Regions from separate parts of the Streptomyces sp. NPDC043861 genome, predicted to be linked through region 2. Evidence: riboswitches for the same ligand, from Rfam matches in the RefSeq annotation. Region 2 holds a riboswitch; each other region holds the start of a gene.
The links. Region 2 has a riboswitch for cobalamin ahead of AC068D_RS27080 ((2Fe-2S) ferredoxin domain-containing protein). Riboswitches for the same ligand answer to the same signal wherever they lie in the genome.
Positions count from the first base shown of each region.

Region 1: it holds a riboswitch for cobalamin, as region 2 does, so the genes downstream of both, AC068D_RS21900 (ribonucleoside-diphosphate reductase subunit alpha) here and AC068D_RS27080 ((2Fe-2S) ferredoxin domain-containing protein) in region 2, are expected to answer to the same signal.
Region 3: it holds a riboswitch for cobalamin, as region 2 does, so the genes downstream of both, cobN (cobaltochelatase subunit CobN) here and AC068D_RS27080 ((2Fe-2S) ferredoxin domain-containing protein) in region 2, are expected to answer to the same signal.

Region 1 is NZ_JBWKDP010000009.1:218,816-228,462, forward strand. Features, by position in the region: gene AC068D_RS21895 (ribonucleotide-diphosphate reductase subunit beta) at 1-454, opposite strand, end outside; gene AC068D_RS21900 (ribonucleoside-diphosphate reductase subunit alpha) at 454-2,841, opposite strand; cobalamin riboswitch at 2,975-3,114, opposite strand; gene AC068D_RS21905 (GNAT family N-acetyltransferase) at 3,169-3,669, opposite strand; gene mctP (monocarboxylate uptake permease MctP) at 3,859-5,484, opposite strand; gene AC068D_RS21915 (DUF3311 domain-containing protein) at 5,481-5,735, opposite strand; gene AC068D_RS21920 (GntR family transcriptional regulator) at 6,009-6,776, opposite strand; gene AC068D_RS21925 (extracellular solute-binding protein) at 7,070-8,353, shown strand; gene AC068D_RS21930 (carbohydrate ABC transporter permease) at 8,430-9,434, shown strand; gene AC068D_RS21935 (carbohydrate ABC transporter permease) at 9,431-9,647, shown strand, end outside.
Region 2 is NZ_JBWKDP010000013.1:160,005-169,651, reverse strand. Features, by position in the region: gene AC068D_RS27110 (NAD(P)-dependent alcohol dehydrogenase) at 1-386, opposite strand, end outside; gene AC068D_RS27105 (TetR/AcrR family transcriptional regulator) at 1,027-1,653, shown strand; gene AC068D_RS27100 (YcaO-like family protein) at 1,776-2,540, opposite strand; gene AC068D_RS27095 (ABC transporter ATP-binding protein) at 2,608-3,423, opposite strand; gene AC068D_RS27090 (FecCD family ABC transporter permease) at 3,420-4,547, opposite strand; gene AC068D_RS27085 (ABC transporter substrate-binding protein) at 4,544-5,533, opposite strand; gene AC068D_RS27080 ((2Fe-2S) ferredoxin domain-containing protein) at 5,653-6,042, opposite strand; cobalamin riboswitch at 6,083-6,272, opposite strand; gene AC068D_RS27075 (antibiotic biosynthesis monooxygenase family protein) at 6,882-7,214, shown strand; gene AC068D_RS27070 (hypothetical protein) at 7,803-8,018, shown strand; gene AC068D_RS27065 (DoxX family protein) at 8,217-8,759, opposite strand; gene pgm (phosphoglucomutase (alpha-D-glucose-1,6-bisphosphate-dependent)) at 8,908-9,647, shown strand, end outside.
Region 3 is NZ_JBWKDP010000003.1:486,016-495,662, reverse strand. Features, by position in the region: gene AC068D_RS09840 (GNAT family N-acetyltransferase) at 80-487, shown strand; gene cobN (cobaltochelatase subunit CobN) at 572-4,174, opposite strand; cobalamin riboswitch at 4,214-4,352, opposite strand; gene AC068D_RS09830 (cobalamin biosynthesis protein CobG) at 4,408-5,775, shown strand; gene AC068D_RS09825 (precorrin-8X methylmutase) at 5,772-6,413, shown strand; gene AC068D_RS09820 (precorrin-2 C(20)-methyltransferase) at 6,410-7,930, shown strand; gene AC068D_RS09815 (cobalt-precorrin-5B (C(1))-methyltransferase) at 8,091-9,224, opposite strand; gene AC068D_RS09810 (cobalt-precorrin-6A reductase) at 9,240-9,647, shown strand, end outside.

The DNA.
Region 1 (9,647 bases), on a different contig from region 2:
TCCACTTGAAGCAGAACTCGGCCTTCTCGCGGATCGAGGGAATGTTCTCGACGGCAGCGAAAGCGGCCGTGCGGTCCTCCGGGTTCGGGAGGTAGGTGTCCAGCAGGGTCAGATAGAACTGGACGTGCACGGCCTCCTCGAAGAGCTGCCGCGACAGATACAGCCGCGCCTCGGGGGAGTTGATGTGCTTGTAGAGCGTCAGCACCAGGTTGTTCGCGACGATGGAGTCGCCGGTCGCGAAGAAGGCGACCAGACGGCCGATCAGGTGCTGCTCGCCGGGGGAGAGCTTGGCCAGATCGGCGACGTCGGAGTGGAGGTCGACCTCCTCGACCGTCCAGGTGTTCTTGATGGCGTCCCGGTAGCGCTCGTAGAAGTCCGGGTAGCGCATCGGACGGAGGGTCAGCTCGAAGCCGGGGTCGAGCAGGTTCTTGACGGTGGTGGCTTCGGTGGGCATTACTGGCAGGCCTCGCAGGACTCGGGGTTCTCGAGCGAGCAGGCGATGGCGTCGGCGTCGGGCGCCGCCTGCTGTGCGGGAATGGGGGCGGTGGTGGCGGCGGTTGCGGACGCGGCGCGCGCGATGCGGGTCGCCGGGCGGGAGCGCAGGTAGTACGTCGTCTTCAGGCCCTGCTTCCAGGCGTACGCGTACATGGAGCTGAGCTTGCCGATGGTCGGCGTCTCCAGGAAGAGGTTCAGCGACTGCGACTGGTCCAGGAACGGGGTGCGTGCCGCTGCCATGTCGATCAGGCCGCGCTGCGGGATCTCCCACGCCGTGCGGTACAGCGCCCGTACGTCCGCCGGGATCCAGTTGAGGCCCTGAACCGAGCCGCTGGATTCGCGCAGCGCCTCACGGGTCTGCGCGTCCCACACGCCCAGCTTCTTCAGTTCGTCCACCAGATAGGAGTTGACCTGGAGGAACTCACCCGAGAGCGTCTCGCGCTTGAAGAGGTTGGAGACCTGCGGCTCGATGCACTCGTACACACCCGCGATCGACGCGATGGTCGCGGTCGGCGCGATGGCGAGCAGGAGGGAGTTGCGCATCCCGGTCGTGGCGATCCGGGAACGCAGCGCGGCCCAGCGCTCCGGCCAGTTGAGCTCCACGGCTGTGCCGTAGTGATCCGGGTGCAGCACACCGCGCGCCGTACGGGTCTGCTCCCAGGCGGGCAGCGGGCCGTTGCGCTCGGCCAGGTCGCAGGACGCCTCGTACGCCGCCAGCATGATCCGCTCGGCGATCCGGGTCGACAGTGCCTGCGCCTCGGCGGAGTCGAAGGGCATCCGCAGCTTGAAGAACACGTCCTGCAGGCCCATGGCGCCGAGGCCCACCGGACGCCACTTGGCGTTGGAGCGGCCGGCCTGCTCGGTCGGGTAGAAGTTGATGTCGACGACCCGGTCCAGGAAGGTCACGGCCGTGCGGACGGTGGCGTCGAGCCGCTCCCAGTCGATGGCGTCCGCACCGGTGCCGCCGTCGGTGACGAACGCGCCGAGGTTGACGGATCCGAGGTTGCAGACAGCGGTCTCGCCGTCGTTCGTCACCTCGATGATCTCGGTGCAGAGATTGGAGGAGTGGACGACGGTGCCGGGCTCAGCGGTCTGGTTCGCGGTGCGGTTCGAGGCGTCCTTGAACGTCATCCAGCCGTTGCCGGTCTGGGCGAGCGTACGCATCATGCGGCCGTACAGGTCGCGGGCCGGGATGGTCCTGCGGGCGAGGCCCGCCTCCTCCGCCTTGCGGTAGGCGGCGTCGAACTCGTCGCCCCAGAGGTCGACCAGCTCGGGGACGTCGGCGGGCGAGAAGAGCGACCAGTCGGCGTCCTCGTTCACCCTGCGCATGAACTCGTCCGGGATCCAGTGCGCCAGGTTGAGGTTGTGCGTACGCCGCGCCTCCTCACCCGTGTTGTCGCGCAGCTCCAGGAACTCCTCGATGTCCGCGTGCCAGGTCTCCAGGTAGACACAGGCCGCGCCCTTGCGGCGACCGCCCTGGTTGACCGCGGCGACGGAGGAGTCCAGCGTGCGCAGGAACGGCACGATGCCGTTGGAGTGGCCGTTGGTGCCGCGGATGAGCGAACCGCGCGAGCGGATACGGGAGTACGAGAGACCGATGCCACCCGCGTGCTTGGAGAGCCGCGCCACCTGGTGGTAGCGGTCGTAGATCGAGTCCAGCTCGTCCAGCGGGGAGTCCAGCAGATAGCAGGACGACATCTGGGGGTGGCGGGTACCGGAGTTGAAGAGGGTGGGGGAGGACGGCAGGTAGTCGAGCCGGCTCATCAGCCCGTACAGCGCGGCGACTTCGTCGAGAGCCCTGGGCGACTCGTCCTCGGCGAGGCCGGCGGCGACACGCAGCATGAACTGCTGCGGGGTCTCGATGACCTTGCGGGTGATCGGGTGCCGGAGGAGGTAGCGGCTGAAGAGGGTGCGCAGGCCGAAGTACCCGAAGCGGTCGTCGGCGGCAGGGTCGATCAGCGCGTCGAGGCGCGCGGCGTGCGTCTGCACGAACGCGGCCGTGCGGTCCGCGATCAGGCCCTCGCGGTGCCCGACGGCGATGGAGTCGGAGAAGGCGACCGCCCCCTGTGTGGCCGCCTCCTCCGCGATCGTGCGGGTGAGCAGCCGGGCCGCGAGGCGCGAGTAGGCCGGGTCCTCGGAGATCAGCCCAGCGGCGGCCTCGGTCGCGAGTTCGCGCAACTCGGCCTCGTCCGAGCCCGCGTGGCGGCCGCGGAGGGCGGCCGCGGCGACGCGGCCGGGGTCCGTGTCGGGGAGATCGGCGGTGAGGTCGGTCAGGATGCGCAGCAGCGCGGTACCTGGCCCATCGGCGGACTGCGTTGAAGCAGGATCGGGCGGCGCGATGGTCACAGGGTGCTCTCCCTCGCTCGGCTCGGGGCCGGCGGGGGCACGGGGCACGGGCGCACTCGCCCGGGGGCAGGGTGCACCGCGTCCACCGACCTGTTTCCGCGAGGCCCGGACGTCGTCGGCACCCGGGCCGGACGGTCCGGGTGCGCCGTCGGCAGGTCTTCGGACTCGCAGGTGTATGCCCTGTGCGACACCGCAAAGGCACACCGGCACACCGTTGCGGGACAGTTCCGGACTCGAACCGGATTCCCCTGCGGCGACAGCGAGCATGAGCATACATGTAGGGGCGGTGGCTTGAGGCACCCCCCACATGTTGTGTCGCCGCGGTTCTCAGAGCTCCAGGCTGTAGGCCAGCAGAGGCACGTCCGCCAGCGGACACCAGTCCCGCTCGGGCGTTCTGACGAAGCCGATTCGTTCGTAGATGCGGTGCGCGGCGTGCATGCGGGGGTGCGTCGACAGGACGAGCCTCCGGCAGCCTTCGGTGTCCCTGGCCCGCTCGATGCACGCCCTGACGAGTGCCTCCCCGGCGCCCCGCCCCCGCGCTTCCGTGGCGACCGCCAGCATCCTGAACTCGGTTTCCCCGTCCTCGGCGATGTCGGCCCAGGGCGCCCCGCCGAGAACGAAGGTCACCCCGCCGAGCACCCGGCCGTCCCGGTCCGCCGCGACCAGTACCTCGGCCTGTCGGGCCCGGGCGACGACGTCCCTCAGACGGTCGAGGTACGGGTCCTCCTCGCCGAAGTCCAGCAGCCTGCCGTCGAGATAGGCCCGTGCCGTGAGCTCCCCCAGGGCCTCGTACTCCGAGGGTTCGGCCCTTCTGACGAAGATGTCCATATCCGAAGTTTCCTCCATGTGCACGAGGGCGGCTCGAGGCCGTTCCCCCGGCCGGTTGCCTCAACACCCCATGTTCCCAAGGCCGCGGAGGGGGTGCGGGGACAATGCGGTGCCGTTTCGGACGGACACGAACGCCGGCCGGCACAGGCTCATGGGGCCCGTGCCGGCCGGCGCCGGGAAACACACGCGTCAGTGGGTGACTGCGCCCACCTTCGGGAGTTCGGGTTCGACCCCGGGGTCCCCGGCGTCCGCCGTGTAGTCCCCCGGAGACGTCTCGTCGACACCGTCCGGGGCCTTCACGGCGCGCAGCACGAGGGTGAGGACGACGGTCACCACCGCGTTGAGCACGAAGGCCGTCAGGCCGATGTAGCCGATCTCCCCGATTCCCGGTATCTCCGCCGATGACCCTCCGAAGTGCTTCTGCGTCGGACTTGCGACGCCGTACGCCGCCACTGTGCCGTAGATCATGCCGACGGCCCAGCCCGCGAGCAGCGCCCAGCGGTGGCACCACCGGGTGAACAGGCCGCCGACGAGGGCCGGGAAGGTCTGGAGGATCCAGATGCCGCCCAGCAGCTGGAAGTTGATGGCGACGGTCTTGTCCATCGTCAGGACGAAGGCCAGGGCACCCACCTTCACCAGCAGCGACACCAGCTTCGACACCTTGGTCTCCTGCTCCGGAGTCGCGTCCGGCTTCAGGAAGTCCTTGTAGATGTTCCGCGTGAACAGGTTCGCCGCCGCGATCGACATGATCGCCGCCGGTACCAGCGCGCCGATGCCGATGGCCGCGAACGCGACCCCCGCGAACCAGTCGGGGAACATGTTCTCGAACAGCTGCGGAATGGCGAGCTGACCGTTCGTCACCTTGACTCCGGCCGCGATCGCCATGAACCCGAGCAGCGCCAGCAGCCCCAGCATCAGCGAGTAGAGCGGCAGGATGGTGGTGTTGCGCCGGATCACGTCACGGCTGCGCGAGGACAGCGTGGCGGTGATCGAGTGCGGATACATGAACAGGGCCAGCGCGGATCCGAGCGCCAGCGTGGCGTAACCCCACTGGCCCAGCTCCCCGGGCACCAGCGCACCCCGCGGTTTGTCGGTCGCGGGGTTGATCTGCGCGAACGCGTCGCCCGCCTTGGTGAAGATGTCGTCGAAGCCGCCGAGCTTGACGGGGATGTAGATGATCGCGACCGCGATCACCAGATAGATCAGGGTGTCCTTGACGAAGGCGATCAGCGCGGGTGCCCGCAGACCGGACGAGTAGGTGTACGCCGCCAGCACACCGAAGGCGATCAGCAGCGGCAGATCCTTGATGAACCAGTGGGTGTTCTCACCGCCGCCGACGCCCATGACGTCCAGCACAGCCTGGATGCCGACGAGCTGCAGCGCGATGTACGGCATCGTCGCGAGGATGCCGGTGAGCGCGACCGCCAGCGACAGCCCCTTCGAGCCGAAGCGTCCGCGGACGAAGTCCGACGTCGTCACATATCCGTGCTTGTGCGACACCGACCACAACCGCGGCAGGAAGGTGAAGATCAGCGGGTAGACGAGAATCGTGTACGGCACGGCGAAGAAACCGGCAGCGCCCGCCGCGTAGATCGCCGCGGGTACGGCGACGAAGGTGTAGGCGGTGTAGAGGTCGCCGCCGAGCAGGAACCAGGTCACCCAGGTGCCGAACGACCGCCCGCCCAGGCCCCATTCGTCCAGGCTGTTCTCGTTCTCGGCCCTGCGCCAGCGCGAGGCCAGGAAGCCCATGACCGTGACGGCCAGGAAGAAGAAGATGAATACGGCGAGTGCGACGCCGTTCACGCCGTCCTTCACTGCGACGCCCCTTCCTTGCGGGCGCGCTGGTCAAGCTGCCACAGCTTGTACGCGACCATCGTCAGTGCGGTCGAAATCACGACCCAGAGCATCTGGTACCAGTAGAAGAACGGGATACCGGCGAACGCCGGGTCGGTCTTCGCGTACGAACCGACCCAGAGCATCGCCGCGAACGGCGCGATCAGGCAGAGGGCCACCACCACCCGTAGCGGGGTGACTGCGGGTTTTCTCTCTGCGGGTGTTTCGGACATGAGCGGCTCCGTCCCCTCGCTGATCAGCTGCGCTGATGTAACGCGCAGGCAATCTAGGGGACGGTTCAGCTTGATGGAACCCTGGTCCGGATAACGGAAGAGGCAATCGCCCAGCGGTCGGTTCGACCGTTGAGCGGCTGAATTCAACCGCTCAACGGCTTATTTCAACCGCTGAGCGGCTCATCCGTACCGCTCGTGCCGCGACTCGGCCCGGACCTCCGCACCGGCCGTCGGTCCGCCTCGTTCCGGGGGCGACCCCCGGGCCCCCGGCCGTCAGTCCGCCTCGGGTCGTTGCAGCCTCGCCACGAACTTGTAGCGGTCGCCGCGGTACACCGAGCGCACCCACTCCACCGGCTCACCGTTCCTGTCCAGTGAGTGGCGGGACAGCATCAGCATCGGCAGGCCGACGTCGGTGCCGAGCAGTCCCGCTTCGCGTGGTGTGGCCAGCGAGGTCTCGATCGTCTCCTCGGCCTCGGCGAGATGGACGTCGTACACCTCCGCCAGTGCCGTGTAGAGCGAGGTGTACTTGACCAGCGACCTCCGAAGCGCGGGGAAGCGCTTGGCCGACAGATGCGTGGTCTCGATCGCCATCGGCTCGCCACTGGCCAGCCGCAGCCGCTCGATCCGCAGCACGCGTCCGCCCGGCGAGATGTCCAGCAGCCCGGCGAGCGTGTCGTCGGCCGTGACGTACCCGATGTCCAGCAGCTGGGAGGTGGGCTCGAGGCCCTGCGCCTTCATGTCCTCGGTGTACGAGGTGAGCTGGAGCGCCTGCGAGACCTTGGGCTTCGCGACGAACGTGCCCTTGCCCTGGATGCGTTCCAGCCGGCCCTCGACGACCAGCTCCTGCAGGGCCTGGCGCACGGTCGTGCGCGAGGTGTCGAATTCGGTGGCAAGCGTGCGCTCGGGCGGTACGGGCGTGCCGGGCGGCAGCGTTTCCGTCATGTCGAGCAAATGCCTCTTGAGCCGGTAGTACTTGGGCACGCGGGCCGTGCGGGTCGTCGTCCCGTTCTCGGCCTCCGTGCCGCCCCCGTCCGTGGCCATGGCCTGCCTTCCCGACTCGTGTGCTGCTGCCGTCACCGGCTCCTCCGTCTGTTACGGCTCACATGGTGGCACGGTCCGGTCGCGGGTCGTCGCCCTCCCTCAGGTGTCGGTCCGATAACGGACGCGACAGCCCTTCTTATACACCCTTGACACCCCTAAAGGTCTAGGCCAAGCTCCCGAGTACTGGTCTAAACCATTAAAGACCGGGTCCCAGCCCCACGAGCAGTACTCGGCGTATGTCTCCGTATGTCTTCGCGGTGGGCGGGGGGTTGCAGCATCCTGAGGAGGGTGGCGTGAAGCGCAAGCTCATCGCGGCGATCGGCGTCGCAGGCATGATGGTCGGCATTGCCGCGTGCGGCTCCGAGAGCGACAAGGGCGGGGACAAGGGCGGGGCGGACGCCAAGGAACTCACCGTCTGGCTGACGGTCGACGCCCAGAACAACTGGCCCGAGCTGGTCAAGGCGGCCGACGACGCGGTCGTCAAGAAGCACCCCGGCATCAAGATCAAGCACGAGTACTACGGCTGGCCGGACAAGAATGCCAAGCTCGATGCCGTCCTCGCCACGGACAAGGCCCCGGATGTGGTCGAGATGGGCAACACCGAGATGCTCGGATACGTGGTCAAGGGCGCCTTCGCCGAGGTCGACCCGAAGCAGTTCGAGCAGTCCGACACCTGGCTGGACGGCCTCGAGGAGTCCGTGACGTACGAGGGCAAGACCTACGGCGTCCCGTACTACGCCGGCGGCCGTGTGGGCAACTGGCGCAAGGACGTCGCGGCCGAGGTCGGTGTGAAGGCCGCCCCGAAGACATACGCCGAGCTGACCGCCGCCCTGGACAAGATCCAGAAGAAGAAGGGCGGCAAGTTCAGCGCCTGGTACCAGCCCTCGCCGGACTGGTACGCCGCGATGTCCTTCGTGTACGACGCGGGCGGTGCCATCGCCGTGAAGGACGGCGGCCGGTGGAAGGCGGGCCTCTCCTCGCCCGAGTCGGTCAAGGGGCTCACCGAGTACAAGAAGGTCCTCGACGCCTACATGAAGGCCGACAAGACCAAGGACGAGTCGGACCGTTACATCGTGTACGGCCAGGGCAACGCCGGCATGATCTTCGGCGCGGCCTGGGAAGGCGCCACCGCCGAGGACCCGAAGAACGACAAGACCGGCAAGCTCAAGGGCAACCTCGAGAACTTCGTGATGCCCGGCCCGTCCGGCAAGAACATGCCCGTCTTCCTGGGTGGCTCCGACCTCGCCATTCCGGTCAAGTCCAGGGCGCAGGCGGTCGCGGCCGAGTGGATCAACGCCTTCACCGGCGCCCAGGGCCAGAAGGGCCTGCTCGCCAAGGGCAACCTCCCCAACAACAAGACCGACCTGGCGACTCTGAAGAGCGACCCGAAGACGGCCGTCCCGGCCACTGCGGCCGAGTCCAGCTGGTTCGTGCCCATGGCGCCGGGCTGGGGCCAGGTCGAGAAGGCCCAGATCCTCAAGACGATGCTGCAGGAGATCGGCACCGGAAAGAAGTCGGTCGAGGAGGCCGCGAAGGCGGCGGATGCCGCGATCGACAAGGTCATCAACACCAAGTGACCTCCCGGCAGGGCTCCGTCGGACACCGACGGAGCCCTGCTCCCGTGCGAGGAGAGGGACCGCTGAGGAGCGCCCGATGAGTGCCGCAGAGACAACCACTGCCAAGGTGCCGCCCACGCGGCCGTCGACAGTCCCGGGTGCAGGGGCCGGAGGCCGGGGAGGCGGAGGGCCGGGAAAGCCGCGGCGCACGGGCGTCGGGGCGGGTCTGCCCTGGGCGCTCCTCGCGCCCTGCCTGCTGGTCCTGCTGCTGGTGCTCGGATATCCGATGGTCCGGCTGGTCACCCTCTCCTTCCAGAAGTTCGGCCAGCCGCAACTGTGGGGCTTCCAGGAGCCGGAGTCGGTCGGCATCGACAACTTCACCAAGATCCTCAGCGATGGTGAGTTCTGGTCCGTGGTCGTCCGTACGGTGGTCTTCGCCGGCGGCGCGGTCGTTCTCACCATGGTCCTCGGCATGCTGATCGCCCTGCTGCTGCAGCGCGTGTCCGGGTGGGTGAAGACCCTGGTGAACATTGCGCTGGTGGCAAGTTGGGGTATGCCCATCATTGTCGCCACCGCCATCTTCAAATGGCTCTTCGACACCGACTACGGCGTGCTGAACTGGCTGTTCAGCAGGCTGCCCGGGGTGGACATGGCCGGGCACAACTGGTTCGCCGACGGACCGCAGGGCCTTGCCGTCATCATGCTGCTGGTCGTCTGGGGCGCCGTGCCGTTCGTCGTCATCACCCTCGGCGCGGGACTCACCCAGGTGCCCAAGGAGCTCGAGGAGGCCGCACGCCTCGACGGAGCCGGATCCTGGGGGGTCTTCCGCTACGTCACGCTGCCGATCCTCAAGCCGATCATCGTGATGCTCACGACGCTGTCCGTGATCTGGGACATGGGGGTCTTCCCCCAGGTCTTCGTGATGCGCAACGGACATCCCGAGGCGGAGTTCCAACTGCTGACGACGTACTCGTACGACAAGGCCTTCGTCGTCAACGACTACGGCGGCGGCTCGGCCATCGCCCTGGTGACCGTGCTCCTGCTGCTCGGCGTGGTCGCGGTCTACATGCGTCAGATGCTCAAGATCGGAGAAGTCGAGTGAGCGCTGTGACTCAGGGTGCCGCACGCCGTCCGGGCCGATCCGGAAAGAACAGGACGGGCTGGAACCTGCTGGGCCTGCTGGTCTTCGTCACCGCGGGCTTCCCGGTCTACTGGATGCTCAACACGGCCTTCAAGCCTGCCAAGGACGCCATCGACCCGGACCCGCGCTTCTTCCCCCGGACGTTCACCCTCGAGAACTTCTCGCGTGCGCTCG
Region 2 (9,647 bases):
ACCAGGGAAGCTGCCTCCACCGGCGAGATGTCCGCCGGTGCGGGCGCGATACGGTCTGCGGGAACCACGACGTGTTCCGCAGCTCCACCGACGGTGTGCCGCTTGAGCGGCTGCACGGTGCCCCACACACGGTCCCCGACCTGGTAGTGAGGGACGTCGGCGCCGGTCGCGGCGACGACACCGGCGAAATCCAGTCCCACACCGATCGGGACCCGGCGGCCGGTGACGATCCGCAGTCCTCCTGCGCGAACGATCGTGTCGAGTCCGTTCACGCTTGACGCCTCGACCGATATCAGGACCTCACCCGCACCGGGGTCGGGGCGGTCGACGTCGTTGATGTGCAGGACATCCGGTGCGCCGAAACCGGTGATCTGAGCGGCCTTCATGTCATGTTCCTTTCGGTGGTTTGCCAGTCAGGGCAGTGGAGGTTGCGGGAGTGCCTCAGGCAACTGCTTTGATCAGCGCCTGCAGCCGTGGAGCGCACCCGTAAGGAAGCTCCGCGATGGCTGCCGCACCGTCCGAGGCCCCCGCCGGACGACCCGTGGAGGCCGGAGGCGGGACCGCCCGGCACAGCACGGGGCTGCTTTTCGGGGGCGCCGGATTGCCGACCGGGTCGGAGTCGCCCGCGAGGGTGTGGTGGACGCGGCGCCGCGTACGCCTGCCCGATGGACCTGGGCGCGGTGGACCAGGTCGGGGAAGGGGGACGCCCTGCCCTCGTTGCGGCGGAGTTCGTGGCCGGCGTGGGCCCGGGCGGCCCGCGCTCGCGGGTTGACGGTGGTCGTTTGCGCGTGGATGCGGACCCGACCCGGGCCCGGTTGGGGGGTGGCGACCCGGGCCGGGTGAGGCCCTCGGCCCGCCGTACTCGGAGAGGTCGATTGCAGTGGACATCAGGCACTTCCTGGAGGGGGAACCGCACACACCATGAATCATCCAGAGTGTGTGATTTCTTTGTATCACACACAGCGTATGATTCGCGGTTGTGGTTTCAATCACACGACCCGTATGATTGATGGGTAGGGTGGGTCCATGCAGCAGCCCCTCCATCGCCGTCGGCCGAGTCCTGGCAACCCGCGCGTCCAGCGCACCCGCAGCCGCGTCCTGACCGTCGCGCGCGAACTGCTGCCCCAGGTCGGACCGACCGGGCTGACGTACGCACTGCTGGCCGAGCACGCCGACGTCACCCGTCAGACCCTCTACCGCCACTGGCCCAACCGGGCCGCGCTGCTCTTCGACCTGATCCTGGAAGGACCCGACCTCGGCAACTACCCCGAGCCGGGCAGCGATGTACGCACCGTTGCCACCGATTGGCTGAAGAGCCTGCGCGCCGGCATCGGCGAACCGGCCATCCGCACCGCAGTACTGGCCGTCACCGCCCAGGCCGACCACGACCCCGAAAGCGCCCAGGCTCTGCTGCGCATCGGCCAGGACCGGCGCGCGGCCCTGAACAAACTGCTGGAACCCTCGGGCGTCCAGATCGACGAAGCCGAGTACACCCTGCTCTACGGTCCGGTCCTCGCCCGGCTCTTCCTCGACCGCAGCCAGGTGTCCGACGAGTTCATCGACGCCGCCGTCACGCAGTGGCTCACCACACTCGACAACCCGCGGCGGCCGGGAACTCGACGAGCACGAAAGGCACCGGGACCAACGGCGTGAGCGGAATCGGCGGCGGAGGCGGAGACGGCTCCGCGAACCGGGCAGGAGTCCGCCGTCCGGCCCGGTGCCGGCAGCGGTGGTCCGCCGCAGGGACCGCGCGGTGCAGGGCGTGCGCAGCCGGTTCAGCCGGGAGTCCTGCATACGTGGGTCGAGGTGGAGCTGCAGGTGCAGGCAGACGTCGTTGACGTCCCGCAGGTCCGGCCGGAAGTCCTCCCGGTAGGCTCGGTCGCTCCGGTACGGCCGGTACGGCCGGTGGTTGGTACGGCCGGTGGTTGGTACGGCCGGTGGTTGGTACGGCCGGTGGTTGGTACGGCCGGTGGTTGGTACGGCCGGCGTGGACCGCGCTCCAGAAGTCGCCGTCGTGGTCGAGCAGTTCGAGCCCGGTCTCGTGCATGCCGACCGCCTCGGTGAGCGCCTTCCCGCCGTGGACTCGGCGGTGGAGCGGCAGGCGCTCCCGAAGGCGACCAGTCGCCGCACCGGGTCCTTGACGAACGCGGCGACGACCGTGACGTCGAACGCCGACGGGATGCGCAGGAAGGCCACCTGGAGACCGGCGGTCCGGGCCTCGGCCACGGCAGCACGACGGGGCCGCCCGGTTCGGGGGCGAGGGCACTCGCCGGTGCACCGCTCAGCCACCACAGAGAGACGGCGTCACGCTCCAGCACCTCTGCCAGAGCAGCGCGTTGTGCCTGCTCGGGACTTGAGCCGGCGGCAGTGCCCGCAAGGATCGGGTAGTTGGTGGGCGGCTCGTCGCGGTGCGCACCGCGGAAGTAGTTGACGTAGGCCAACGACGCGGGAACGAGGACGTCCTCCCCGTCGACGAGATCCGTGCCCGGCACCCAGGCGATCTCCAGGTTGCCGCACCGCGCATGACGAGAAAAGCTCACCCGCCTCACCGCAGGCGGGATCCATGGCGTCGCGGCCGGATCGCCGCCGCATACGGATGGTCCTGGATCACCTCATTCCGAGAGGATCGCCGGGGATCACGGTGATGTGCGGTACCCCGGTACGGGGATGCGGTACGACTTCCGCATCGACGCGGTAGACCTCGGCGAGGAGCTCTGACGTGAGGACCTCCCCGGGGGACCCGGTGGCCACCACACGACCGCCGTCCATCACGCAGATGCGGTCGCAGAACGCCGCGGCCAGGTTGAGGTCGTGCAGGGCGACGACCGCCGTCACGCCGAGCCGGCGGACGAGGCGCAGCGTGTCGAGCTGGTGCCGCAGGTCCAGGTGGTTGGTCGGCTCGTCCAGCACCATCGTCCCGGCGCGCTGGGCCAGCGCACGGGCAATGAGCACCCGCTGCTTCTCGCCGCCCGAAAGCCGGCTGAAAGGGGCGTGCGCCAGCCCGGCGGCGTCGAGTTCGCCCAGCGCGCCCATGACGATGGCGCGGTCGTCGGCGTCGTCGCCCTCGAAGGCACGTTTGTGCGGAGTGCGGCCCATGGCCACGACGTCGTACACCGAGAGCTCGAAGTCCCCGGCCGACTCCTGCAGGACTGCCGCCAGCCGGCGTGCGAGGTTCTTCCCGGACATCCGCCGGACGTCCTCGCCGTCCAGCACCACCCGCCCCGAAGTGGGGCGCAGCGCCCGGTACACCGTGCGCAACAGGGTCGACTTGCCTGCGCCGTTGGGGCCGACGAGCCCCACCATCTCGGTGGGAGCCACCTGAAGTGTCACCCGGTCCACCAGCGTCCGCCCGTCCACGACGACCGAAACGCTCTCTGCGGCCAGCATGCCCGGCGCCGTGGTGGCCGTGGTCGTCCGCGTCATGCGGACCTCCGTCGCATCAGCCACAGGAAGAAGGGCCCGCCGACCAAGGCGGTGAGGATGCCCACGGGTATCTCCTCCGGGCTCACGACGGTGCGCGCCGCCAGATCCGCGGCGATGAGGAACGCGGCACCGAGCAGTGCTGCGGCGGGCAGCGCACGGCGGTGGTCGGCCCCGACGACCAGCCGCACCACGTGCGGCATGATCAGGCCGACGAAACCGATCTGGCCGCTGACGGCGACGATCGTGCCGATCATGACGGCGACCAGGGTGAACAGTGCGGCACGGAAGCGGTGCACGTCCAGGCCGAGGGCCACGGCGGCCTCCTCCCCCGCGAGCAGGAGGTTGAGCGGGCGGCAGACCCCGAGCAGGACGGCCGTACCGAGGAGGACGGCACCGGCGGGAATCCACACCACCGTCCAGGTAGTGCCGGCCAGTCCGCCGAGCATCCAGCGCAGCGCCGACTGCGTCTTGTGCGGGTCGTTGGACGTGACGACCAGGAGGCTGGCGAGCGCGGACAGCACCTCGGCCGTCGCCACGCCTGCCAGGACAAGCCGCACGGTCGTCATCCGCCCGCCGGACCGGGCCAGGAAGTAAACGGCGACCAGAGCTGCGAGAGCGCCGAGGAACGCGGCCACCGGCAGGGAGAACACACCGAACAGGGTGACGTTGAAGACGAGGACCAGCACCGCACCGACCGATGCGCCCGACGAAACGCCGAGCAGCATCGGGTCCGCGAGGGGGTTGCGCACAAGTGCTTGCAGCGCCATTCCCGACACCGCCAGGCCCGCGCCCACCACGCCCGACAGCAGCACCCGGGGCAACCGGACGTCGATGACGATCGTCTCGCGGACCGGTGTCCAGGTCGGTTCGGCGAGCGAAGGGTGCAGCCGGTGCAGCAGGATGCCCCAGACCTGGTCGGCCGGGACACTGATGGACCCGGCCGCGATCCCGAAGGTGGCCGCGACGGCCAGCAGCGCGGCGAGCAGTACGAGGACGAGCGGGTAGGGGATCCCCGGGCGGCGAACGGCGGCGGCACCCGCCGCCGTTCGCCCGCTCGTCGGGCCACGCGCCCCGGTCGTCCCTTGCGTATCCGTCGCCTCCGCCACACCCGTGGCGTCGGTCACTTGAACCGGTCCGGGTGAACCTGGCGGGCCAAGGACTCCACACCGGACGGCACCCGGACGCCCAGCACCGTGGACGAGAGCGGCAGCACCGCGAACCGCCTGTTCTTGACGGCGGGTACGTCCTTCAGCGCCGGGTTCGCGAGGAGGAACTTCTTCTTGTCCTCGACGGGTTGGTCGCCGTAGTCGTAGATGACGATCACCTCGGGCGCGCGCTCGGCCACCTGCTCGAACGACACGTCACCGAACGCCTTGTCCAGGTCGGCGAAGAGGTTCACCCCACCGGCCTGCTTGATCATCTCGTTGCCGATGCCCGCACCGCCCGCGGTGAAGGCGGTCTTGTCACCGCTGTCGTACACGAAGGTCTTCACCGGGGTGACTCCGGCGAGCTTGTCCTCGACCGTGTCCAGCGTGACGTGGAGCTCCTTGAGCTGCCGCTCCGCCCGGTCCGGCACGCCGAAGATCTTCGCCACGTTCCGGATCTCCTGGTCCATCGTGGCCATCGTCACCGGCCCGGACGGGCACTCCTCGATGTTCAGATAGGAGTTGACCCCCGCCTTGGAGAGGGCGTCGCGGCTGCGTCCTTCCTTCTCGTCGAATGTGCTGGCGAAACCGCCGTAGGCCACGTCCGGTTCGGCGGCGAGCAGCGTCTCGAACGAGGGGTACTCCTTCGCCAGGACCTTGATCCCGTCGTAGGCGTCCCGGTACTTCGGGAGGATCTTGTCATCGAGATAGGCGGTGCCCACCATCGAGTCCTGCAGCCCCAGTGCCAGCATGACCTCGGTCGCGTGCTGGTTCAGCGACACCGCGCGCTGCGGGGGACGCTGATAGGTCGTCTTCACACCGCAGTTGGACACGGTGACCGGGAAACCCTTGGCAGCGGAGTCCGCCGACGGGGCGTCGTCCCGGGTCACGGTGCCGCCGCAGCCGGATATCAGTACGGCAGCGGCCATGGCCGACAGCAGGGATGTCGGGCGCTTGCCCATCAAGGATCCTCTCACCGCAGGGTGGTCCTGAACGGTCCGGACGGTGGTCCGGTGGCTGGTCGGAATCGGGACTCGTCGGAGGACGCCCGGTCCGGCGTGGGAATGTGCGGGGCGTGTTCGGGTCAGCCGGCGTCGGGGAGTGCCCTGGACCGGACGCGCCGTGGCGGGGTGAAGGCGTAGAGCTCGAGGATGTCCGGCAGCGCGGCGAGGCCCGGTCCGCCGGCCCGTACCCAGGCGGCGATGTCCTCGGTCGCCGCCGCGTCGTTGACGAGACCGAACCAGGCCGGCCTGCCGCCCGCGGCGCGGCCCTCGGACGAGGGCTGCACGACGATCACGTTCGCCTGGTCGCACACGTCGAGACAGTCGGAGACACGAACCGGCGCGTCCATGGCGAGACGCGCGGTCTGCTCCCGATGATCGACGCCGGTCACCTTGGGGCTGCCGCAGCAGCAGTCCCTGCACACCACGATCCGGCACGGAACGGAACCGGCAGGTGACGGTCTCCTGGGCATTCCGACAAACGCTCCTCTCCGGGGAAATCCGCCCCAGTCACTTCGAGGAGGCGACCGCGTGAGTCTCCTGGCTCTCGGGTCAGTGCTCGTCCCGGCCTTCCCACCCGCATGGGGGCAGTGGTCTGTTCGGGATCCGCTCGCCGATCACAGTGGCGGGACCGCGCCGGATTCACACCGGCTTCCTCGTTCCGCCGTCGCCTATTCGCGGGACATCATGACAGAAAGACTCTCCACGTCATAAGTCCGCGGTCGGACCGCCCGGGGGGAACGGCGGCACGCGGCCCCCGGGAGCGAGCGACGTGCGCCTCCGTGGGGCTCACGCGCGCCCTGTACAAACAGGCCGGTCCGTGGTCACATCGAGCGGCCCGCCCCCTGCTCAGCCTGTCGGCCCGGCCCTGGTCGGTGGACCAACCCCGGCAGCTCCCTCGCCTGGCTGCCGGGCGCGCCCTTCACCGAACCATGGCAGCGCGGCATCGCCTTCGACTTCGCGACGTCACTGGGCCGGGGACACCGGGGCGGGCCATCACCGGCTTCATCCGCGTCACCTTCGCCGGGCCGGCTGTCCTGACGACCTTCCGCCGCACGGTCCGCAAGGCCCGCCTACAAGGAAGCGACCGAGCGCGGGTGGGTGCGCACACGGCCGGGACAACGGAGCGGCCGGGCGCGGGTGATGCGCCGTCGGCGCATCCCTGGCGCGGCGCCCCCTCCTGAGCCGTCGGCAGCGAGAGCCCGGTCCGGTCACCGGCACCTGAGCATGCATCAGTCCAGTCCGCGTCCGATCGGGGGAATGCGGACCCGCACCCGCGCTCCTCCAGCGCAGTAAGGGGAGCAATCCGACCATGACTGTTACCGCGAACATCGACACCACCCGCCGGGTGGCGACACTCATCAACGTCTTCACTGTCGCACCCGACCGCCAGGCCGAGCTCATCGCGCTGCTGGCGCGCGCCACCGAGGAAACGATGAAGCACCAACCCGGCTTCGTCTGTGCCAACTTTCATGCCTCCCAGGACGGCGAGCGCGTCATCAACTACGCCCAATGGGAGTCCGAGGCGCACTACCATGCGATGCTCACCGACCCGGAGGCCCGCGCCCACATGGACCAGGCAGCGACGATCGCGACGGACGCACAGCCGCGGCTGTACCGGGTCGAGTCAGTGCACGCCAAGTGAGGTGCGAGCACGGCATTCAGATCCCGTCCGGGAAGAGCAACCCAGCCGGTCGACGCTCACGCATGACCCTCAACGACCGTGCCACCGCCGAGCGTGGGGCCCGGAACATCACCGCATGACTGCGTGAGCACCGCCGATGGTGCCGCACCGCAGGAACTCGCCGCTGCCACCGGTGCCGGCGTCCCGTGAGTGACGGACCGGATCGTGCCCGCTGAGGCTCGCCTCGGCCCGACGCCGGGCCGATGGGCCGGGAGCCGACGGGGGCCGACGGGGCGGGGCATCGAGCGCGGTCAAGGCATCGACCGGAACTTGGCACGGCACGCCGCGAGCGAAGCAGGCGCAGGAAGGTCCGTGACACACGGGTGCTCCCCTCCCATGGAGTCGGCCACCAGCTGTCCCGAGTTCCCGGAAAGCCGTGACGGGCCGGGGCATTGAGGGCGGTGGAGGGAGCACGCAAGCACACCCGCCATGCCTCGTGCCCCGGTGGGCCGTGCCTGTGCGCATCGCCCCTCCGCGCACGGGGTATCCCGCAAGCAGTCCCTGCGGTCGCCGGCAAGCCGGTGCTCCGCACCCCTGGAGGTGGAAAGCATGACCGACATCAGCGGGCTGGAGCCTGTGGCGACGTTCTGCGGAAAGTGCGACTGCGGCTGTCCGCAGCTGTTCGTGGACCCCCGCGCCCCCATCGAGCGCCGGATCGTCCTGACCGACGATTTCGGACAGCGTGTGCAGATGAGCGCCGACCAGTTCTCCTCGCTGGTCGACGATGCGAAGAACGGCAAACTCGACGGCATCGCCCTGGCCTGACAACGGCGGGACTTACGAGACCGGAGGCCAGGACGTATGGGCCCGCCCTGGCCTCCACGCATGCCCCGGGGCAGGCTCGGTTCGACTCGAGCTCCGTTCGAGGCTCACGGCAGTGGCCCCGAGCAGCCGGCCGACGGTGACGGCGCCTGCTCGAGTACGGCCCCATGAGCACCGCCCCGTCCCGCGTCGGGCCGTCCCTCATGCCGTCGGCAGCCGCCTGCCGACGGTGTGGGCCACAGCCCTGGCGCGGGCCACCGGACGCGCGGTCGCCCCGCCGATCGCACGGCGCGCGGAACGATGTCCCCTGACCGCCGCATGACGCGAACGGTGGGCCAAGGACGGCTTGCCGTGCGTGTCGGCAACGGCGATCAGCAGGCCTCCCAGCATGGACAGGTCCGTGCAGAGGTGGCTCCGCAGCCGCGCACGTTCCTCCGGGTCCTCCGGCGTGCGGTACCGGTCCTCGGCCGACATGGTCGCGGCCAGGGTGAGGGCGAGAGCCGACGCGGACAGACGGGGGAAACGGCCCAGGGCCATCAGCACACCCGCGCCGACCTGCACGGCGCCGTTGATACGTGCCCATTGCCCGGGGTCCTGGGGAAGCGCCGGGATCCGTGCCGCGAGCGGCAGGGCCACCGGCACGAACGCCGGGGCCGCGGAGTCCGGGTGACGCAGCAGCTGAAAACCGCCCGTGATGAAAGCGGATGCCAGCAGCGGACGGGCCAACTTTCGGAGAATCGCCATACGGTGCGGATGCCCGGGAGGACTCTGGGCATGCACGGCCGGCACGTCCGCCCGCGTGTGCGTGCGGAGGGGCAGCCGGACGAAACGCGCCGGACGAGCGACCATGACTCGTGCACTGATCGCATGAACGATGTGGAGGACTGGACGGATGCTGAACGAGCGCGCGGGACAGCCGGCCCGACCGGAGGATCTCATTGATGTGGCTCGGCTGGTGACCGCGTACTACGCCCTGCACCCCGATCCGGCCGAACCCGACCAGCGTGTCGCCTTCGGCACGTCGGGCCACCGGGGGTCCTCCCTCGCCACCGCGTTCAACGAGGATCACATCGCCGCCACCAGCCAGGCGATCTGTGAGTACCGGGCCCAGCAGGGCACCGACGGGCCGCTGTTCCTCGGTGCCGACACCCATGCGCTCTCCGAGCCCGCCCGGGTGACCGCACTGGAGGTCTTCGCGGCGAACGGTGTCTCCGTACTCATCGACACCGAGGACGGCTACACCCCCACCCCCGCGGTGTCCCACGCCGTAATCACGCACAATCGCGAACATGCCTCCGGCCGCGCCGACGGTGTGGTGGTCACGCCCTCGCACAATCCGCCGGCCGACGGGGGCTTCAAGTACAACCCGCCGAACGGCGGCCCCGCCGGTTCGGAGGCGACCGGATGGATCCAGGATCGCGCCAACGAGATCATCGCAGGCGGGCTGAAGGACGTACGCCGGCTGCCGTACACCAGGGCCCTGGCCGCCGAGACCACCGGACGGTACGACTTCCTGGGCACCTACGTCCGGGACCTGCCGTCCGTACTCGACCTGGACGCCGTGCGCGCGGCGGGGGTGCGTATCGGCGCCGACCCCCTGGGAGGCGCATCCGTGGCCTACTGGGGACGTAT
Region 3 (9,647 bases), on a different contig from region 2:
GCCGGACGGCAGGCGCCGTGGGCGACCCGGCGGGTGACGAAATCCTTACGTCGGCGGCCCCGAGCAGTACGTTCGACGGATGGACGTTCATGTGGGCGAAGAGGACGACGTGCTCGAAGAGCGCCTGGGCCAGGAGCTGGACGACTTCAACGCGCGGGCGAGCGGCGCCGAGGAGCAGGAGTTCTTCGCTCGGGTCACGGGCGACGACGGGGAGCTGATCGGCGGGCTGACCGGATCGACGTGGGGCGACTGCGGCTTCGTCGACATGCTGTGGGTGGACGCAGGGCACCGCCACGAAGGGTGGGGCAGCAAGCTGCTGCACGCGGCCGAGGAGGAGGCGCGGGCGCGGGGCTGCACACGGATGTACCTGTCCTCGTACACCTTCCAGGCCCCGCAGTTCTACGAACGGCTCGGGTACGTGGAGACGCACCGCGTCGAGGGCATGCCGGGCGGGCATGCGGACGTGTGTTTCTGCAAGGAGCTGTGAGCCCAGGAGTCCTCGTGCACCGGGCGGGCCGTTGCCCGGCCCGCCCGGCACCCGGGGGACAGGTCCGCAGGCGCAGCCCCGGACCTAATCGTCCCCGCCCTCCAGATCCCCCTCCGTCTCCAGGAACACCTGGCGCAGCGCCTCGAGGACCGCCGGGTCGGGCTTCTCCCACATGCCGCGCGACTCCGCCTCCAGCAGGCGCTCGGCGATGCCGTGCAGGGCCCAGGGGTTGGCCTGCTGGAGGAACTCGCGGTTCTCCGGGTCCAGCACGTAGGTCTGGGTGAGCTTGTCGTACATCCAGTCGGCGATGACGCCGGTGGTGGCGTCGTAGCCGAACAAGTAGTCCACGGTCGCGGCGAGTTCGAAGGCCCCCTTGTAGCCGTGGCGGCGCATCGCCTCGATCCACTTGGGGTTGACGACCCGGGCGCGGAAGACGCGCGAGGTCTCCTCGACGAGGGTGCGGGTGCGGACCGTCTCGGGTCGGGTCGAGTCGCCGATGTACGCCTCGGGCGCCCGGCCGCGCAGGGCGCGGACGGTGGCGACCATCCCGCCGTGGTACTGGAAGTAGTCGTCGGAGTCGGCGATGTCGTGCTCGCGGGTGTCCGTGTTCTTCGCCGCGACCGCGATCCGCTTGTACGCCGTCTCCATCTCCTCGCGCGCGGCGCGGCCTTCGAGACCGCGGCCGTAGGCGTAGCCGCCCCACACCGTGTAGACCTCGGCGAGATCGGCGTCGGTGCGCCAGTCCCGGGAGTCGATCAGCTGGAGGAGACCGGCGCCGTAGGTGCCCGGGCGGGAGCCGAAGATACGGGTGGTGGCGCGGCGCTCGTCGCCGTGCTCGGCGAGGTCGGCCTGGGCATGGGCGCGTACGTAGTTGACCTCGGCGGGCTCGTCGAGCGAGGCGGCGAGCCGCACCGCGTCGTCGAGCAGGCCGATGACGTGCGGGAACGCGTCCCGGAAGAAGCCGGAGATCCGTAGCGTGACATCGATGCGCGGGCGGCCCAGCTCCTCGGCGGGGACGGGCTCCAGACCGCTGACCCGGCGCGACGCGTCGTCCCAGACGGGGCGGATGCCCAGCAGCGCGAGGGCCTCGGCGACATCGTCACCGGCGGTGCGCATCGCGCTGGTGCCCCACAGGGAGAGGCCGACGGAGGTGGGCCAGTCGCCGTTGTCGGTGCGGTAACGCGTCAGCAGCGAGTCGGCGAGGGCCTGGCCGGTCTCCCAGGCGAGCCGGGAGGGGACGGCCTTCGGGTCGACGGAGTAGAAGTTGCGTCCGGTCGGCAGGACGTTGACCAGTCCGCGCAGGGGCGAGCCCGAGGGACCCGCCGGGACGAAGCCGCCGTTCAGCGCGTGCACCGCATGGTCGAGCTCGTCCGTCGTGGCGGACAGCCGCGGGACGACCTCGCGGGCGGCGAAGGCCAGGATGTCGGCGACGGCCTTTCCGTGCCCCTCCGCCACGGAGGCGACGGCGGCCAGGTCCCAGTCGGCCGCCTCCATCGCCTCGACCAGGGCACGGGCGGCGGCCTCAGCCTCGTCGGCGGTGGTACGGGTGGCCGCGGACTCGTCGAGGCCGAGGGCTTCGCGCAGTCCGGGCAGCGCGGCCGTACCGCCCCAGATCTGACGGGCGCGGAGGATGGAGAGGACGAGGTTGACCCGCTCGGGTCCGGTCGGAGCGCCGCCGAGGACATGCAGACCGTCCCGGATCTGGGCGTCCTTGACCTCGCACAGCCAGCCGTCGACATGGAGCAGGAAGTCGTCGAAGCCGTCGTCGTCGGGCCGGTCGTCCATACCCAGGTCGTGGTCCAGCTTCGCCGCCTGGATCAGGGTCCAGATCTGGGCGCGGATGGCCGGGAGCTTCGCCGGGTCCATGGAGGAGATCTGCGCGTACTCGTCGAGCAGTTGCTCGAGCCTCGCGATGTCGCCGTACGAGTCGGCGCGGGCCATCGGCGGGACGAGATGGTCGATGAGGGTGGCGTGCACCCGGCGCTTGGCCTGGGTGCCCTCGCCCGGGTCGTTGACCAGGAACGGGTAGATCAGCGGCAGATCGCCCAGCGCCGCGTCGGGGGCGCAGGCGGCGGACAGGCCCGCGTTCTTGCCGGGCAGCCACTCCAGGTTCCCGTGCTTGCCGAGGTGGATCATCGCGTCGGCGCCGAAGCCGCCGTCGTCGGCGGAGGCGGCGATCCAGCGGTAGGCGGCGAGGTAGTGGTGCGAGGGCGGCAGATCGGGGTCGTGGTAGATCGCGATCGGGTTCTCGCCGAAGCCGCGTGGGGGCTGGATGACGATCAGGAGGTTCCCGCGGCGCAGCGCGGCGAGCACGATGTCGCCCTCGGGGTTGCGGGACCGGTCCAGGAACATCTCGCCGGGCGCGGGGCCCCAGTGCTCCTCGACGTGCTCGCGCAGTTCGGCGGGCAACGTGGCGTACCAGCGCCTGTAGTCGGCGGCCGGGATACGGACCGGGTTGCGGGCGAGCTGCTCCTCGGTGAGCCAGTCCTGGTCGTGGCCGCCCGCCTCGATGAGCGCGCGGATCAGCTCGTCGCCGTCGCCCGACTCCAGGCCGGGCACCTCCTCCTCGGCACCGAAGTCGTACCCCTCCGAGCGCAGGCGGCGCAGGAGGGAGACGGCGGACGCGGGGGTGTCGAGGCCCACCGCGTTGCCGATGCGGGAGTGCTTGGTCGGATACGCGGACAGCACCAGGGCGAGGCGCTTCTCGGCGTTCGGGATGTGGCGCAGCCGGGCGTGGCGCACGGCGATACCGGCGACACGGGCGGCCCGCTCGGGGTCGGCGACATACGCCGGGAGGCCGTCCTCGTCGATCTCCTTGAAGGAGAACGGGACGGTGATCAGGCGCCCGTCGAACTCGGGCACGGCGACCTGGCTGGCGGCGTCCAGCGGGGACAGCCCTTCGTCGTTCTCCTCCCAGGCACTGCGCGTCCCGGTCAGGCACAGGGCCTGCAGCACCGGCACGTCGAGGGAGGCGAGCGCGCCCGCGTCCCAGGACTCGTCGTCGCCGCCGGCCTGCGCTTCGGCGGGGCGGGTGCCGCCCGCGGCGAGGACAGTGGTGACGATGGCGTCGGCGCCCCGCAGCCGGTCGAGGAGTTCGGGCTCGGGGGCGCGCAGGGAGGCGACGTAGAGGGGGAGGGCCTGGGCGCCCGCGTCCTCGATGGCGTCGCAGAGAGTGCCGACGAAGGCGGTGTTGCCGCTCATGTGGTGGGCGCGGTAGTAGAGCACGGCGACCGTGGGGCCCGAAGCGCTCCTCGTCTCGCGGTCCAGGTGGCCCCAGGTGGGCGCGGAGGCCGGCGGTTCGAATCCGTGGCCCGTCAGCACGACCGTGTCGGACAGGAAACGGGCGAGCTGTTCCAGATTGTCCGGACCGCCGTGGGCGAGATAGGCATGCGCCTCGGCCGCGATGCCGATGGGGACGGTGGACGCCTCCATCAGCTGGGCGTCGGGAGCCTGTTCACCGCTGAGGACGACGACCGGCTTCTGCTGGGCGAGCAGGATGTCGAGGCCCTCCTGCCAGGCGCGGATTCCGCCGAGAAGGCGTACGACGACGAGGTCGGCGCCGTCCAGCAGGGCGGGCAGCTCGTCGAGCGGGAGCCGCGAGGGGTTGGCGAACCGGTACTCGACCGGGCCCCCGGCCGCACGGGCACTGAGCAGGTCGGTGTCGGAGGTCGACAACAGCAGGATCATGGCGTGCGCCAGGCCTTCCTCGGGGTGTCCGCGCCCCGGGTGGTCGTGAGGACGGCGGGAGTTCCTGACTCACCGGACCCCGTGGACGAGGCCTGGCTCACAGTGGCGGGACCGCGCCGGATTCCCACCGGGCTTCCTCCCTAGGGTCCTGGGACCCTGTGCCGTCTGCATAGTAGAGGCTGCCCGCTGCCAGGAGGGGGGCCACCTGGAAGGACGTGGGTATGCTCGCCGCCATGCCGCCCACTCCCTCAACCCCAGCAGACCCGGGCGAACCTCGCATACGGGACCGGGGCGACGCCTGCCCCGGCGCACTGCGGCTGCATGCGGCGGACGACGGGCTGCTAGCCCGACTGCGCCTGCCCGGCGGGCTTTTGACGTTTCGTCAGTTCTCAGTCCTGGCCGATGCGGCGGAGTCGCTGGGCGACGGGTCGCTCAGCATCACCTCACGGGGGAACGTCGAGCTGCGGGGCCTGGGGGAGGCGTGCGGAGCGCGGCTCGCGAGCTTGCTGCGGGAGACCGGCCTGCTGCCGACCGAGACCCATGAGCGGGTGCGGAACATCGTGGCCTCACCGCTCGCCGGCCTGGACGGACTCGGTTGCGCGGACGTGCAGTTGTGGACCCGCGAACTGGACGCACTGCTGTGCGCGACCGGATGGGCGGCCGGCCTCTCAGGCCGGTTCCTGTTCGCTCTGGACGACGGGCGTGGCGATGTGTCCGGGCTCGGCGCCGATGTGACCTTGCTCGCAGAGCCGGGCGACCGGGCGGGCAACCCGGCGGGCGACCGGATGCGCGACTCGGCCGTCGTGCGGGCCGGGAAGGCCGCCTTCCGCGTCCCCGCCGCCGATGCCCCGCGGGCGGCCGTCGCCGCCGCCGAAGCCTTCCTCGCCGCGGCCGCCGCGGCCGGCACGGGCGCCTGGCGCGTCGGGGAGCTGCCTGCCGCACAGGACATGGCGCTCGGCGCATATCTGGAAAGGGCGGGCATCCCGGCGGAACCGGCCCGGCCACCCGGCCCACCGGAGGACGGGCACGCGGTCACCGCCGACGGTGACGGTCCGCTGCCGGGCGTGCCCGGAGGGCGGGGCCCCCGGCCCGGGGTCGTCGAAGGGCCCGGCCGTTGGACCGTTTCCGTCGCCGCGCCGCTCGGTCGGCTCACCGTCGCGCAGGTCCGCGCACTGTTTCCCGAGCCCTCGGGCGAGGTACGGCTCACCCCGTGGCGCGGGATCGTCGTGACCGGATTCGCCGATCGCGAAGCGGCGCGGGCACGCCTTGCGCGGCTGGCCGGCGCCGGACTGATCACCAGCGCCGACTCCCCCTGGTACGGCGTCGGCGCCTGTACCGGACGGCCCGGATGCGCCAAGTCCCTGGCCGACGTCAGAGCCGACGCGAAGGCCCGACCGGGCGCACTGCCCGTGTACTGGTCGGGCTGCGAGCGCAGATGCGGCCATCCGCAGGAGGAGTACGTGGACGTCGTGGCCACCGGCGACGGCAGCTACCGCGTGAGCGTGCACGGGGTCGGCGTACCCGTGACGTCACCCGCACAACTCGAGGACGCCGTGGCCAGGGCACGTACCCACACCCGTACCCGTACGACGACGAAATGAGCGAGAGCAGAGTGTTCGACTACGAGAAGGACGGGGCGGAGATCTACCGCCAGTCCTTTGCCACCATCCGCGCCGAAGCCGACCTCGCCGCGCTCCCCGCGGATGTCAGCCAGGTCGCGGTGCGGATGATCCACGCCTGCGGCATGGTCGATCTCGTCCGCGATCTCGCCTATTCGCCCGAGGTGGTGGCCCGCGGCCGTGCGGCCCTGCGCGCGGGTGCCCCCGTCCTGTGCGACGCCCAGATGGTGGCGAGCGGAGTCACGCGCAAGCGGCTGCCCGCCGACAACGACGTGATCTGCACGCTCTCCGACCCGTCCGTGCCGGCGCTCGCCGCCGAACTGGGCACCACTCGCAGCGCCGCCGCCCTGGAGCTGTGGCGCGACCGTCTCGACGGAGCGGTCGTCGCCGTCGGCAACGCACCCACCGCCCTCTTCCGGCTCCTGGAGATGATCAAGGAGGGGGCGCCCCGCCCCGCCGCCGTCATCGGCGTCCCGGTCGGTTTCATCGGCGCGGCCGAGTCCAAGGACGCGCTCGCCGCTCACGGTTCGGAACTGGACCACCTGGTGGTGCGCGGGCGGCGCGGCGGCAGCGCCATGGCGGCCGCGGCGATCAACGCAATGGCGAGTGAGGCGGAATGAGCACCGAGAAGCGCGGCCGGCTGTACGGCGTCGGGCTCGGCCCCGGCGACCCGTCCCTGATGACCCTGCGAGCGGTCGAGGTCATCGCGGAGGCGGACGTCGTGGCGTACCACTGTGCCCGCCACGGCCGTTCCATCGCCCGCTCGATCGTGGCGAAGCACCTGCGCTCCGACCACATCGAAGAGCGCCTGATGTATCCGATCACGGTCGAGACCACCGACCACCCCGGTGGCTACCGGGGTGCGCTCGACGACTTCTACGAGGAGGCCGCCGAGCGGCTCGCGGCGCACCTCGACGCCGGACGGACCGTGGCCGTGCTGGCGGAGGGCGACCCGCTCTTCTACGGGTCCTACCAGCACATGCACAAGCGCCTGGCCCATCGCTATCCGACCGAGGTCGTCCCCGGCGTCACCTCGGTGAGTGCGGCCGCCGCCCGGCTCGGCAAGCCGCTGGTGGAGGCCGAGGAAGTGCTGACGATCATCCCCGGCACCCTGCCGGAGGAGGAGCTGACGGCCCGTATCGCCTCGACCGACTCGGCGGTGGTCATGAAGCTGGGACGTACGTTCCCGGCGGTGCGCCGTGCTCTGGACCGCGCGGGCCGGCTGGACGACGCGCACTACGTGGAGCGGGCCACGATGGAGGGCGAGCGCACGGAACATCTGGCGGACGTGGACCCGGAGTCGGTGCCGTACTTCTCGGTCGCGGTGCTGCCGAGCCGGGTCGACGAAGTGCCTCCGGCCGCCCGCGCCGAGGGCGAGGTCGTCGTCGTCGGCACCGGCCCCGCGGGCCCGCTCTGGCTCACGCCCGAGACCCGGGGGGCGCTCGCATCCGCCGACGACCTCGTCGGCTACACGACCTACCTGGAGCGGGTACCGGCCCGCCCCGGCCAGCGCCGCCACGGCTCCGACAACAAGGTGGAGTCGGAGCGCGCCGAGCTCGCCCTGGACCTCGCACGGCGCGGGCGGCGCGTCGCCGTCGTGTCCGGCGGCGACCCCGGGGTCTTCGCGATGGCCACGGCGGTGCTGGAGGTCGCGTCCGAGGAGCCGTACCGGGGCGTGCCCGTGCGTGTCCTGCCGGGTGTGACCGCGGCGAACGCCGCGGCGGCCCGCGCCGGTGCACCGCTGGGCCACGACTACGCGACGATCTCGCTCTCGGACCGGCTCAAGCCGTGGGAGGTCATCGCGGAGCGCCTGCGGGCGGCTGCCTCCGCCGATCTCGTGCTGGCCCTCTACAACCCGGGCTCGCGCAGCCGCACCTGGCAGGTGGCCAAGGCCCGTGAACTGCTGCTGGAACACCGTGCACCGGACACGCCCGTGGTCGTGGCCCGCGATGTCGGCGGTCCGGAGGAGAGCGTACGGATCGTGCGCCTCGCCGAACTCGACCCGGCGGTGGTCGACATGAGGACGCTGCTGCTGGTCGGTTCGTCCCGGAGCCGTACGGTGCGGAGGGGATCGGGCGAGGAGATCGTCTGGACCCCGCGGACCTACCCGGAGCCGGAGCCGGATCCGCGGAGCTGACCCCGGGCCCACGGTCCCGGGTTCGGCCCGGGACCGCGCCCCCTCCTCCCCCTGGTGTCAGTGGGAGCCACCAGGGCGTCTCGTTTGGATCTTGCCGGGCTCGCGTGCCCCGCGCACCGATCCAGCCCGATCCGGGCCTCGGGCCTCCTCCGGTGCCCGGTCAGCCCCGCGGGCCCTTCGGTGACGAACGGCCCACCACCGTCCCGGCACGGTCGATGCACACCACGTCCACCGTGACCGGTGCCCCCCTGAGCACTCCGAGGGCCTGGTCCCGGGCCGCCTCGGCCACCAGATCGCCCAGAGGGACGCCGCGGGCGGCGCACAGCTGGAGGGCGGCGAGGCCGGTGTTGGCGGATGCGATCTCCGCGGCCAGCGGCTCGTCCGCGCCGCCCCGGCGCGCCAGCGCCGCCAGGAACTCCTTGTCCACCTGGGACCGGGCGGAGTGGAGATCCAGATGGCCGGCGGCCAGTTTGGACAGCTTCGCGAAGCCGCCGCAGACGGTGAGCCGGTCCACCGGATGCCGGCGCACGTACTTGAGGACCGCTCCCGCGAAGTCGCCCATGTCGAGCAGGGCGTCCTCGGGAAGGTCGTGGAGCGAGGCCACGGTCTTCTCGGACGTCGAGCCGGTACAGCCCGCGAGATGCGTACGGCCGGCCGCCCTGGCCACGTCCACCCCACGCCGGATCGAGTCGATCCAGGCGGAGCAGGAGTAGGGGACGACGATCCCCGTGGTGCCCAGGACGGAGAGGCCGCCCAGGATGCCGAGGCGCGGGTTCCAGGTGGAGCGGGCGATCTCCTCGCCGTGGTCGACGGAGACGGTGATCTCCACGTCGCCGGTGCCGCCGTGCCGCCCGGCCACGAGCGCGACGTGGTCGCGCATCATCCGGCGCGGCACGGGGTTGATCGCGGGCTCCCCCACATCCAGGGGCAGTCCGGGGCGGGTGACCGTGCCGACGCCGGGGCCGGCGCGGAAGACGACGCCCGAGCCGGGCGGCAGGATCCGTACCGTCGCGCGGACCAGCGCGCCATGGGTCACGTCCGGGTCGTCGCCCGCGTCCTTCACTATGCCCGCCATGGCACACCCGTCCGCCAGTTCCTCGGCGGCCAGGGCGAAGGCCGGGGTCTGGCCCTTGGGCAGCGTGATCGTCACCGGGTCGGGGAACTCCCCGGTGAGCAGGGCGGTGTACGCGGCGGTCGTGGCCGCGGTCGCGCAGGCACCGGTGGTCCATCCGGGCCGCAGGCCGGTGTGCTTGAGTTGGGCGCTGCGCCCGCCGGTGGCCGCGGGCTCACTCATGGAAGGTCCTCCCCCATGCACATCCTCGTCCTGGGCGGCACGACGGAGGCCCGCGCGCTCGCCGAGGCCCTGCACACCAGTGGGCTGCGGGTGACGACCTCGCTCGCGGGCCGGGTCGCGGCGCCCAGGCTGCCCCGGGGCGACGTGCGCGTCGGCGGCTTCGGCGGGGTGGAGGGCCTCGCCGACTGGCTGCGCGGGCAGCGGGTGGATGTGCTCATCGACGCCACCCATCCTTTCGCCGGGACGATCAGTTTCAACGCGGCACGTGCCGCCGACCAGGCCCATGTTCCCCTGCTCGCTCTGCGCCGCCCCGGCTGGGCCCCCGTCGAGGGCGACGACTGGCACCTCGTGGACTCCCTGCCCCGGGCGGCCGACGCCCTGCCGGGGCTGGGCGGCCGGGTGTTCCTCACGACGGGCCGCATG